2 regions of the Streptomyces blastmyceticus genome follow, and region 2 is predicted to be linked to the other one. Evidence: riboswitches for the same ligand, from Rfam matches in the RefSeq annotation. Region 2 holds a riboswitch; the other holds the start of a gene.
What was found. A riboswitch is a leader RNA that binds a small molecule or an ion and turns the genes downstream of it on or off. The one in region 2 is predicted to bind S-adenosylmethionine.

Region 1 (4,844 bases), on a different contig from region 2:
TCGTCCGCATCGGCTTCTTCGTCCTGCCGGTCCTGGCCTTCGTGGCCACCCGGCGGATGTGCATGGGCCTCCAGCGCCGCGACAGGGACAAGGTGCTGCACGGCCGCGAGTCGGGCATCATCAAGCGCCTGCCGCACGGTGAGTTCGTCGAGGTCCACGAGCCGCTCTCGCAGGAGCAGCTGCACACCCTCACCGCGCACGAGCAGCCCAAGCCGCTCGAGCTCGTTCCCGAGGTCGACGAGAACGGTGTCGAGCGCAAGGCCGGCGCCACGCAGAAGCTCCGCGTGAAGCTCTCCAAGGGCTTCTACGGCGAGGGGACGCAGATCCCCAAGGCCACCGCGGAGGAGTTCGAGGAGATCACCAGCGGCCACGGCCACCACTGATCCCGGTCAGACCGGCCCCGGCCGGTCAGTGATCGCTGATCGCCACAGCAAGAGCCCCGTCCAGCGCGTGGACGGGGCTCTTCGCCGTCTGTGGGCCTGGATAGGCTGGACCGGCAGAGCCCCGGACGGCCGCGGCTCTCCGACCGACCACCAGGAGCGTGGACCATGAACGTTGTGACCCCGGCAGGCGGCGACAGCGCGGTGGCACCCTCCTGGCCGGGTCTGCTGAACGCCCTGCTGAACGGATCGGACCTCGGCGCGGACGACACCGCCTGGGCCATGGACCGGATCATGCGCGGTGAGGCCACCGACGCCCAGATCGCCGGATTCGCGGTCGCGCTGCGGGCCAAGGGCGAGACGGTCGCCGAGATCTCCGGCCTCGTCCGGGCGATGTACTCGCACGCCAACCTCATCGAGGTGCCGGGACCGAGCGTCGACATCGTGGGCACCGGCGGCGACGGCGCCAAGACCGTCAACATCTCCACGATGGCCTCGATCGTCGTCGCCGGCACCGGCGCCAAGGTCGTCAAGCACGGCAACCGCGCAGCGTCCTCCTCCAGCGGTGCCTCGGACGTCCTGGAGAAGCTGGGCGTCAATCTGGACCTGACGCCGCGCCGGGTGGTGGAGGTCGCCGAGGAGGCGGGCATCACCTTCTGCTTCGCCGTGAAGTTCCACCCCTCGCTGCGCTATGTCGCGGCCGCGCGGCGCGAACTGGGCATCCGCACCACCTTCAACGTGCTCGGCCCGCTGACCAACCCCGCGCGGGTGCGCGCCCAGGCGACCGGTGTCGCCGACGCCCGGATGGCCCCGATCCTCGCCGGGGTGCTCGCCGAGCGCGGCTCCTCGGCGCTGGTCTTCCGCGGGGACGACGGGCTGGACGAGCTGACCACCACCGCGACCTCGCGGGTCTGGCTCGTCCGCGACGGCCGGGTCGAGGAACAGCCCTTCGACCCGCGGGACGTGGGCATCCCGCTGGTCCCGGTCGAGGCGCTCAAGGGTGCCGACGCGTCGTACAACGCCGACGTCGCCCGCCGCCTGCTGGCCGGGGAGACCGGGCCCGCGCGGGACGCGGTGCTGCTGAACGCGGCCGCCGCGCTGGTGGCGCTGGCCCCCACGGACGCGCCCCTGACCGAGCAGATCGCGGCGGGCATCGCCCGCGCCGCCGAGTCGGTCGACTCCGGCGCGGCGAAGCGGGCGCTGGACCGCTGGGTCGCCGCGAGCAACGCGTAGCCGTACGGCCCGTATCGGTGTCCGGGGAGCACCCGGACACCGACGCGGGACGCCGGGCGGCCCCCGTGACGGCGTCCGTGATGCGGACGCCCTTTCCGCCCGACGATCAGCTGTGCCATACTCTCCGCCAGGTCACGAGTGACAGCGACACGGCCCCGGCCCGCTGTCCGGCAACCCTCCTTCCGTGGCGGGGTGCCCCGGGTGATGACCAGGTCGCAGGCAAAGAGGTCTGCGGCAAGCGCGGATCCCTCGCCAGGGATCCTGGTTGTCGAGGGAGATCCTCCATGATTCAGCGAATGCGATAGGGCCTCGGGCCCGTTTCCCCTGCGCTCCGCATGGCTACAGCTGTGCGCCGAGTCGCCTTTTCCGCACACCGCAGAGGTCTTTCTCGCGGGTGCGTGTACACAGCCTTTCCGCCTTGTACCCGGGAGAATTCGCCATGTCCGCATGCCCTGTTGCCGCCGAGCCCACCGTCGACCGCGCCCCCCTGCCCGTCCTCGGCAACGACGTCCGCGTCCCGCTCGTCACCGGGGGAGAGGTGACCTACGCGGCCCTCGACTACGCGGCCAGCGCGCCCGCGCTCCGCCGGGTGTGGGACGACGTGGCGGCGTACGCCCCGTACTACGGCAGCGTGCACCGCGGGGCGGGCTACCTCTCGCAGCTGTCGACCGACCTCTTCGAGAACAGCCGGGCGGAGATCGCCGCGTTCCTCGGCTGCCGCGCCGACGACCAGGTCGTCCTCACCCGCTCGACCACCGACTCGCTCAACCTCCTCGCGGCCGTACTCCCGCAGGGCACCCGGGTGTTCGTCTTCGAGTCCGAGCACCACGCGGCGCTGCTGCCGTGGGACCGGCGCGCGGACGTCGCGGTCACCTACCTCGACGCGCCCCGCTCGCCGCGCCAGGCGGTCGAGATCCTGGAGCACGCCCTCGCGGACCGCGAGCCCTACGGCCCCGCCCTGGTCTGTGTGACGGGCGCCTCCAACGTGACCGGCGAGCTGTGGCCCGTACGGGAGTTGACGGCCGCCGCCCACGCGCACGGCGCCCGGATCGTCGTCGACGCGGCCCAACTGGCGCCGCACCACCCGGTGGACCTCGCGGACCTGGACGCCGACTGGATCGCCTTCTCCGGGCACAAGCTGTACGCGCCGTTCGGCGCCGGGGTGCTCGCCGGGCGCCCCGACTGGCTGCGGGACGCGGAGCCCTACCTCGCGGGCGGCGGAGCCAGCCGCGCGGTGACGCGGGGCGCCGGGGGCGGGGTGGACGTCGAGTGGCACGACAGCGCCGCCCGGCACGAGGCTGGCTCGCCCAATGTCATCGGCGCCTACGCCATCGCCTCGGCCTGCAAGGCGCTGAGCGAGGCGGGCTTCGACCGGCTCGTCGAGCGGGAGCGGCAGCTGATCGCGACGGTCCGGGAGGGCCTCGCCGCGGTGCCGGGGGTGCGGGTGCTCTCGCTCTTCGGCGACGACGCCCCGCGGGTCGGCGTGCTGTCGTTCGTCGTGGACGGCTGGAACAGCTCGCACTTCGCGGCGGCGCTGTCCGCGGAGTACGGCATCGGGGTGCGCGACGGGCTGTTCTGCGCGCATCCCCTGGTGCGGACCCTGCTGGGCGGCGACCGGGACGCCTCGGGCGAGTGCGGGGCCCCTGACGGGGGTTCGCTGAACGCGGTACGGGTCAGCTTCGGGGCGGGGACGCCGGACGAGCATGTGGAGCGGTTCGTGCGGGCGGTGCGTGAGTTGGTCAGGGACGGCGCGCGGTGGACCTACCGGACCGAGAACGGCCGCTGCGTGCCCGTGTAACGGCGCGCTCCCCGGCTCCGCCGGATCGCTACGCCTCCAGGCCGATCGCGAACGCCGCCTCCAAGTCGTGCTGCGAATACGTGCGGAAGGCGATGTGGGTCTCCGTGGCGGCGACTCCGGGGACCTTGCTGATGCGGCCCGGGATGACGTCGGCCAGGTCGTCGTGCCGGGCCACCCGCACCATGGCGATCAGATCCTGCGCCCCGGTCACCGAATAGACCTCGCTGACCCCCTCCAGCGCGGCGATCTGCTCGGCGATCTCGGGGATCCGGTCGACGTCGGTCTTGATGAGCACGATCGAGGTGATCACGGCTGGGCTCCTATCGGGGGCCGGGGGGTGGGTCCCCGGGAGGTCGCGGCCCGTCGCCGGACGCGGCCGTGCTCTTCACTCTAGCCGCACACCTGTACCGGGCCCACGCGTACAGGAAGCCCAGCGCGAAGCCCAGCACATGGGCCAGGTAGGCCACCCCGGGCCGGTCGCCCGCGGTGCGGGCGGCCAGCCACTGGAGGACGAACCAGAAGAGCAGCACCGCCCACGCGGGGAAGCGCAGCGGCAGGAAGAAGAGGAACGGGAAGAGACTGGTGACCCGGGCCCTGGGGAAGAGACAGAGGAAGGCTCCGAGCACCCCGGAGATCGCCCCGGACGCCCCGACCAGCATCTGGAGGGAGTCGGCGTGCGCCGCCGCGTAGCCGAGCAGGGCCAGCACCCCGGCGGCGAGGTAGAAGAGGGCGAAGGAGGCCCGGCCCATCCGCTCCTCGGCCATGGCGCCGAAGACATAGAGGAAGAGCATGTTCCCCAGCAGATGCAGCCAGTTGCCGTGCACGAAGAGAGCGGTGAGCGGGGTGAGCAGCCGCTCCGGCGAGCCGTGCCAGAGCTCCTCGGGCACCACGCCCCAGCGCTCGAAGTAGGCGGTCTGCGCGACCAGCAGGTCGCCGGCGCCGTGCGGGCCCGGGGGACCGGTCAGGCCCGACGCGGGGCCGAGCAGGAAGACGGCGCAGCAGATGCCGATGAGGGCGTAGGTGACCAGGGGTGCGGCCCGGCGGTGGGACGGTGGGCTCCGGCGCGCTGCCTTTCCGAGCATGGCCAGATCATGGCGTACGGGCAGCAAAGCGCACAGAGTGCCTCGCCGGGCCGGTGCCGGACGGCCTGTGCGCGACTGTGCCCCGCGCCGCATGACCATCAGGCCGTAGGGTTACGGGAAGCACTCCCGCAGTGACGGCACCACGCGGTCCGACGGCGTTGTCGCGGACGGAACAGTTGACGAGGACGGACGACGACATCATGGGCGTTCCCCAGCCGACGGACGCAACGCGCTGGCGCTGCACGCTGTGCGGCAACCTGACCCGGTTCGACGTCACGCGCACCACCAAGGCCGTGGAATATGTGCACCTCGACCTGGCCGGAGAGCCTCGGGTGGAGGAGCGGGACGTGG
Region 2 (4,844 bases):
TGCGAGAAGTGGCCGATCCGCAGGTCCGGGCGCCGCTCCCGGAGCAGGGCGGGCACCAGGGTCAGGTGGTAGTCCTGCACGAGCACGGCGGCGCCCTGCGCGGCCTCCTCGGCGAGGGCGTCGGCGAAGGCCGTGTTGTACGCCTCGTACGCCGCCCACTGCCGCCGGAAGTCCGCGTCGAAGACGGGGGCCAGGGGCGTCTCGTAGAGCAGGTGATGGACGAACCACAGCACGGAATTGGCGATGCCGTTGTAGGCGGCGGCGAAGGTGTCCGGGTCGATGTCCAGCATGCGTACCCGGTGGCCGCCGGTGTCCTCGGCGTCGAGTCTGCGGCCCGCGCGCCGCGCCGCCTCGCGGTCGCCCTCGCTCATGGCCGTGCACACCCATACGGCACCCGCGTCGCGGTCCATGGCGCTCAGCCCCGAGACGAGCCCGCCACCGCCCCGCCCGGCGGTCAGCCGGCCGTCCGCGTCCTGCTTGTACGAGACGGGTCCGCGGTTGGAGGCGACGAGGATCCGCGCGGCGTGCATGTGCGGTTGCATGTGCCCAGCCTTGCCGGGCGGGCGGCTGTTCAAACGTTTGTCCCCGGGGCGGGGGTCCGTTGCTACGGTCCGCGAAATCCAGCCCGTCCGGCGATTGAGGACGCGCCCGCTGGGGGCACCTCCCAGCGGTAGCTGGGGGAGCTCCCGCCGCAGGCGGCAACCGAGCCGCACCCAGAGAGCTACGCCGCGCGGCGGCGCGCGACGTATTCCGGGATCTCCGCCATCGGAGGGCGTTCCTCCGTGTCGACCGCGTACGTCCGCGGCGCGAAGCCCGATTCCGTGCGTTCGAACTGGGTGAGGACGGGCCGCACCAGATGTCCCCGCGCCAGGCGCAGCTGCGCCGTGCGGTAGATCGCCGCCGCCATGCGCCCGAGGGCCCGTCCGTCCTGGTGGCGATGGACGCGTACGCCCACGTCGACCTGGGCCAGCGCGTCCAGGCCCACCGTGTGGAGGGCGTCGACCAGCAGGCCCAGTTCCACCCCGTAGCCCACGGGGAACGGCAGGCGCTCCAGGAGCGAGCGGCGGGCCGCGTACTCGCCGCCAAGCGGCTGGACGAAGCCCGCCAGCTGCGGCCAGTGCAGGTTGAGCAGCGGGCGGGCCACCAGCTCGGTCACCCGGCCGCCCTGCCCGGCGACCTCGCCCAGCGGGCGGTCGTACATCGCCTTCACGAACTGCACGCCGGGGTCGGTCAGCAGCGGGCCGACGATGCCCGTGACGAAGTCCGCGGAGAAGTCGCGCAGGTCGGCGTCGACGAAGCAGACGACGTCCCCGCTCGTCGCCAGCAGCGACCGCCAGAGCACCTCGCCCTTGCCGGGCAGCGCGGGCAGGCGCGGCAGCACCGAGTCGCGGTGCACCACGCGCGCGCCCGCCGCGGCGGCGGCCTCGGCCGTGCGGTCCGTGGAGCCGGAGTCGAGGACCACCAGCTCGTCCACCAGCGGCACCGCGTCCGTCATCAGCTCGCGCCGGATCGTGGTCACGATGTCGCCGACGGTCGCCTCCTCGTTCAGCGCGGGCAGCACCACGCCGACCGTGGTGCCGGTGTCCCTTTTGGCCGCGAGCAGCTGGTCGAGCGGACGGTCTCCGACGGACCAGGACCGCCGGTCCAGCCAGCGCTCCACCTCTTCCAGCACGTGAACGACTCCTCTTGCTGTGACGTTGCCCTGTGACGTATCTCGCGGTACGGACGACTGTCTCGGGCGCCCGTGCCTTCGGTTACAGTCTGAACAACGCGGAACGCCGACGTATGTCGGGGTCGCCGCGATCACAAACGCCTGGGCCGAGCCCAGTGCCATACCGCTCATCCAGAGGGGCAGAGGGACACGGCCCGTTGAAGCCCCGGCAACCCTCCAGCCGGTCTTGCTCACAGCAGCGAGGCTCCCGGCGGGGAAGGTGCCAATTCCGTCTCGTGGCGACGTCCGCCACGGGGAAGATGAGGAGAAAGGGCCTCGCCTCCATGGCTGTGCAGTCTGTCGAAAGCTCAACCACTTCTGTCGCTCTCGGTCCCGCCGCCGCCCTCTCGTGCCGGGAGTGCGGGGAGCGGTTCGACCTCGGTCCCATCTTCGCCTGCGCCGCCTGTTTCGGCCCGCTCGAAGTCGCGTACGACCTCCCCACCGGCGACCCCGAGGCCCTGCGCCGCCGCATCGAGGCCGGTCCGGACAACATCTGGCGCTACGCCCCGCTGCTGCCCGTCCCCGCCGACGTCGCGGACAAGCCCGGCCTCAACCCCGGCTTCACCAAGCTCGTCAAGGCCGACAACCTCGCCCGCGAACTGGGCGTCACCGGCGGGCTGTACGTCAAGGACGACTCCGGCAACCCCACGCACTCCTTCAAGGACCGCGTCGTCGCCATCGCGGTCGAGGCCGCGCGTGCCTTCGGGTTCACCACGCTCTCCTGCTCCTCGACCGGCAACCTCGCCGGCGCGGTCGGCGCCGCCGCCGCCCGCGCGGGCTTCAAGTCCTGCGTCTTCATCCCGCACGACCTGGAGGCGGGCAAGGTCGTCATGGCCGCGGTCTACGGCGGCGACCTCGTCGGCATCGAGGGCACCTACGACGACGTGAACCGCTTCTGCTCCGAGCTGATCGGCGACCCGCTCGGCGAGGGCTGGGGCTTCGTCAACGTCAACCTGCGCCCGTACTACGGCGAGGGCTCCAAGACCCTCGCGTACGAGATCTGCGAGCAGTTGGGCTGGCGCCTGCCGGACCAGCTCGTGATCCCCATCGCCTCCGGCTCCCAGCTCACGAAGATCGACAAGGGGCTGAAGGAGCTGATCGCGCTGGGCCTGGTCGAGGACCGGCCGTACAGGATCTTCGGCGCGCAGGCGGAGGGGTGCTCCCCGGTCTCCCGCGCGTTCAAGGACGGCCACGACGTCGTACGGCCGGTGAAGCCGGACACGATCGCGAAGTCCCTCGCGATCGGCAACCCCGCGGACGGGCCGTACGTGCTCGACATCGCCCGGCGGACGGGCGGCGCCGTGGAGGACGTGGACGACGCGGAGATCGTCGACGCGATCCGGCTGCTGGCCCGGACGGAGGGGATCTTCGCGGAGACCGCGGGCGGGGTGACGGTGGGCGTCACCCGCAAGCTTCTCGAGCAGGGAGTGCTCGATCCTTCGCTGACGACGGTGGTGCTCAACACGGGGGACGGGCTGAAGACGCTCGACGCCGTGACGGCGGGGCCGTCGGCGGTCATCCGGCCGTCGCTGGAGGCGTTCCGCGCCGCGGGGCTGTAGCCGGCTGACGGCTGCGGGCCGGTGTGCGCCCACGATCACTTTCCTACTCACCGAAGGTGTAAACCCATGAGCATCAGCGTTCGCATTCCCACCATCCTTCGCACCTACACCGGCGGTGTCGCCGAAGTCTCCGCCGAGGGGGCGACTCTCGCCGAGGTGATCGGCGATCTGGAGAAGAACCACCCCGGCATCGCCGCCCGCGTACTCGACGACGCGGGGAAGCTGCGGCGGTTCGTGAACGTGTACGTCAATGACGACGATGTGCGGTTCGAGCAGGGGCTCCAGACGCCCACGCCCGACGGCGCCGGGGTGTCGATCATCCCCGCCGTCGCCGGGGGCTGAGCTTTACGAAAGCTTCCTGCGAAAGACCCTTGGAATCGCCCCGGCCATGAAGTGGACGGGGCGATTCCGTCTGTTGAGCGCGATACAGTTGGGGCGATCCCCCTCCGGCGTCAGTGCCGAACGCATATGAGAACCCGTCAAGTTGTGCGCGAACTGTGTGCGCGAATTGTCGGGTTGCTTGTGCTATGCCCGGCCCGACTTGCCCTGGATCCCCCGGAGTTCGCCGCATTTCGGCAATCGGCCGCGCCAGGAATTCTCGTCCGAGTGACCTGTTGCAGACGGCATCCGTGCAGATACATTCAGCCGCGGTCGACGCGTTCCGGCGCACACCACCGGGGTTCCCCCTGCCGCTGGCGGGGGAGTGTTCCGGGGGTGAGGTCTGACCCGGGTCCGCGAAGTGCGGTCCTGCGCAAGGGCCAGTAATAGGGGAGTTAGGCATGGCTCAGGGCACCGTCAAGTGGTTCAACGCGGAGAAGGGGTACGGCTTCATCGCGGTCGACGGTGGTGCGGATGTATTCGTCCACTACAGCGCGATCCAGATGGACGGCTACCGCACCCTCGAGGAGGGTCAGCGAGTGGAGTTCGAGATCTCGCAGGGCCAGAAGGGGCCGCAGGCGGACATGGTCAAGCTCGCCGTCTGATCTCGGCGCATCGACCACCGGCTCACTCAGCTCGCCGAGGGGCCCGTACCCGCGCACCGGGGTACGGGCCCTTCGTGTGCCCTCGCGCGCGTACGCGCGTACGCGTTCCGTGTGTACCCGGGCATGCCCGTCCCGGCTCGTCGTAGGAGTGCACCTTCTGCAGAGGCGCTTGCACTCTCGGGGGTCGAGTGCTAATCATTGGCGTTAGCACTCTCCGAGTGAGAGTGACAGTTTTGGACCGTCGGTGAGGTCCGTCGGCCGGGTGGGGCAAGGAACCATCAGGCCGGTGAGCCGTCCGTCGCGGGCGCCAGCGCGGTCCGGAGAAATCCACCCCGTCCTGGGAGGACCACTTCACATGGCCAAGATCATCGCGTTCGACGAGGAGGCACGGCGCGGTCTCGAGCGCGGGATGAACCAGCTCGCCGACGCCGTCAAGGTCACCCTCGGCCCCAAGGGCCGCAACGTCGTCCTCGAGAAGAAGTGGGGCGCCCCCACGATCACCAACGATGGTGTTTCCATCGCCAAGGAGATCGAGCTCGAGGACCCGTACGAGAAGATCGGCGCCGAGCTGGTCAAGGAGGTCGCGAAGAA

Region 1: another riboswitch for S-adenosylmethionine. It lies ahead of ABD269_RS04020 (aminotransferase class V-fold PLP-dependent enzyme); the one in region 2 lies ahead of thrC (threonine synthase).

Annotation. Positions count from the first base shown of each region.
Region 1 is NZ_BAAABW010000003.1:36,339-41,182, forward strand. It holds gene qcrB (cytochrome bc1 complex cytochrome b subunit) at 1-383, shown strand, start outside; gene trpD (anthranilate phosphoribosyltransferase) at 549-1,613, shown strand; SAM riboswitch class IV at 1,744-1,860, shown strand; gene ABD269_RS04020 (aminotransferase class V-fold PLP-dependent enzyme) at 2,053-3,411, shown strand; gene ABD269_RS04025 (Lrp/AsnC family transcriptional regulator) at 3,440-3,721, opposite strand; gene ABD269_RS04030 (rhomboid family intramembrane serine protease) at 3,732-4,493, opposite strand; gene ABD269_RS04035 (hypothetical protein) at 4,694-4,844, shown strand, end outside.
Region 2 is NZ_BAAABW010000002.1:177,170-182,013, reverse strand. It holds gene ABD269_RS02920 (alpha,alpha-trehalose-phosphate synthase (UDP-forming)) at 1-542, opposite strand, end outside; gene ABD269_RS02915 (glucosyl-3-phosphoglycerate synthase) at 722-1,672, opposite strand; SAM riboswitch class I at 1,837-1,978, shown strand; gene thrC (threonine synthase) at 1,996-3,270, shown strand; gene ABD269_RS02905 (MoaD/ThiS family protein) at 3,337-3,612, shown strand; gene ABD269_RS02900 (cold-shock protein) at 4,050-4,253, shown strand; gene groL (chaperonin GroEL) at 4,609-4,844, shown strand, end outside.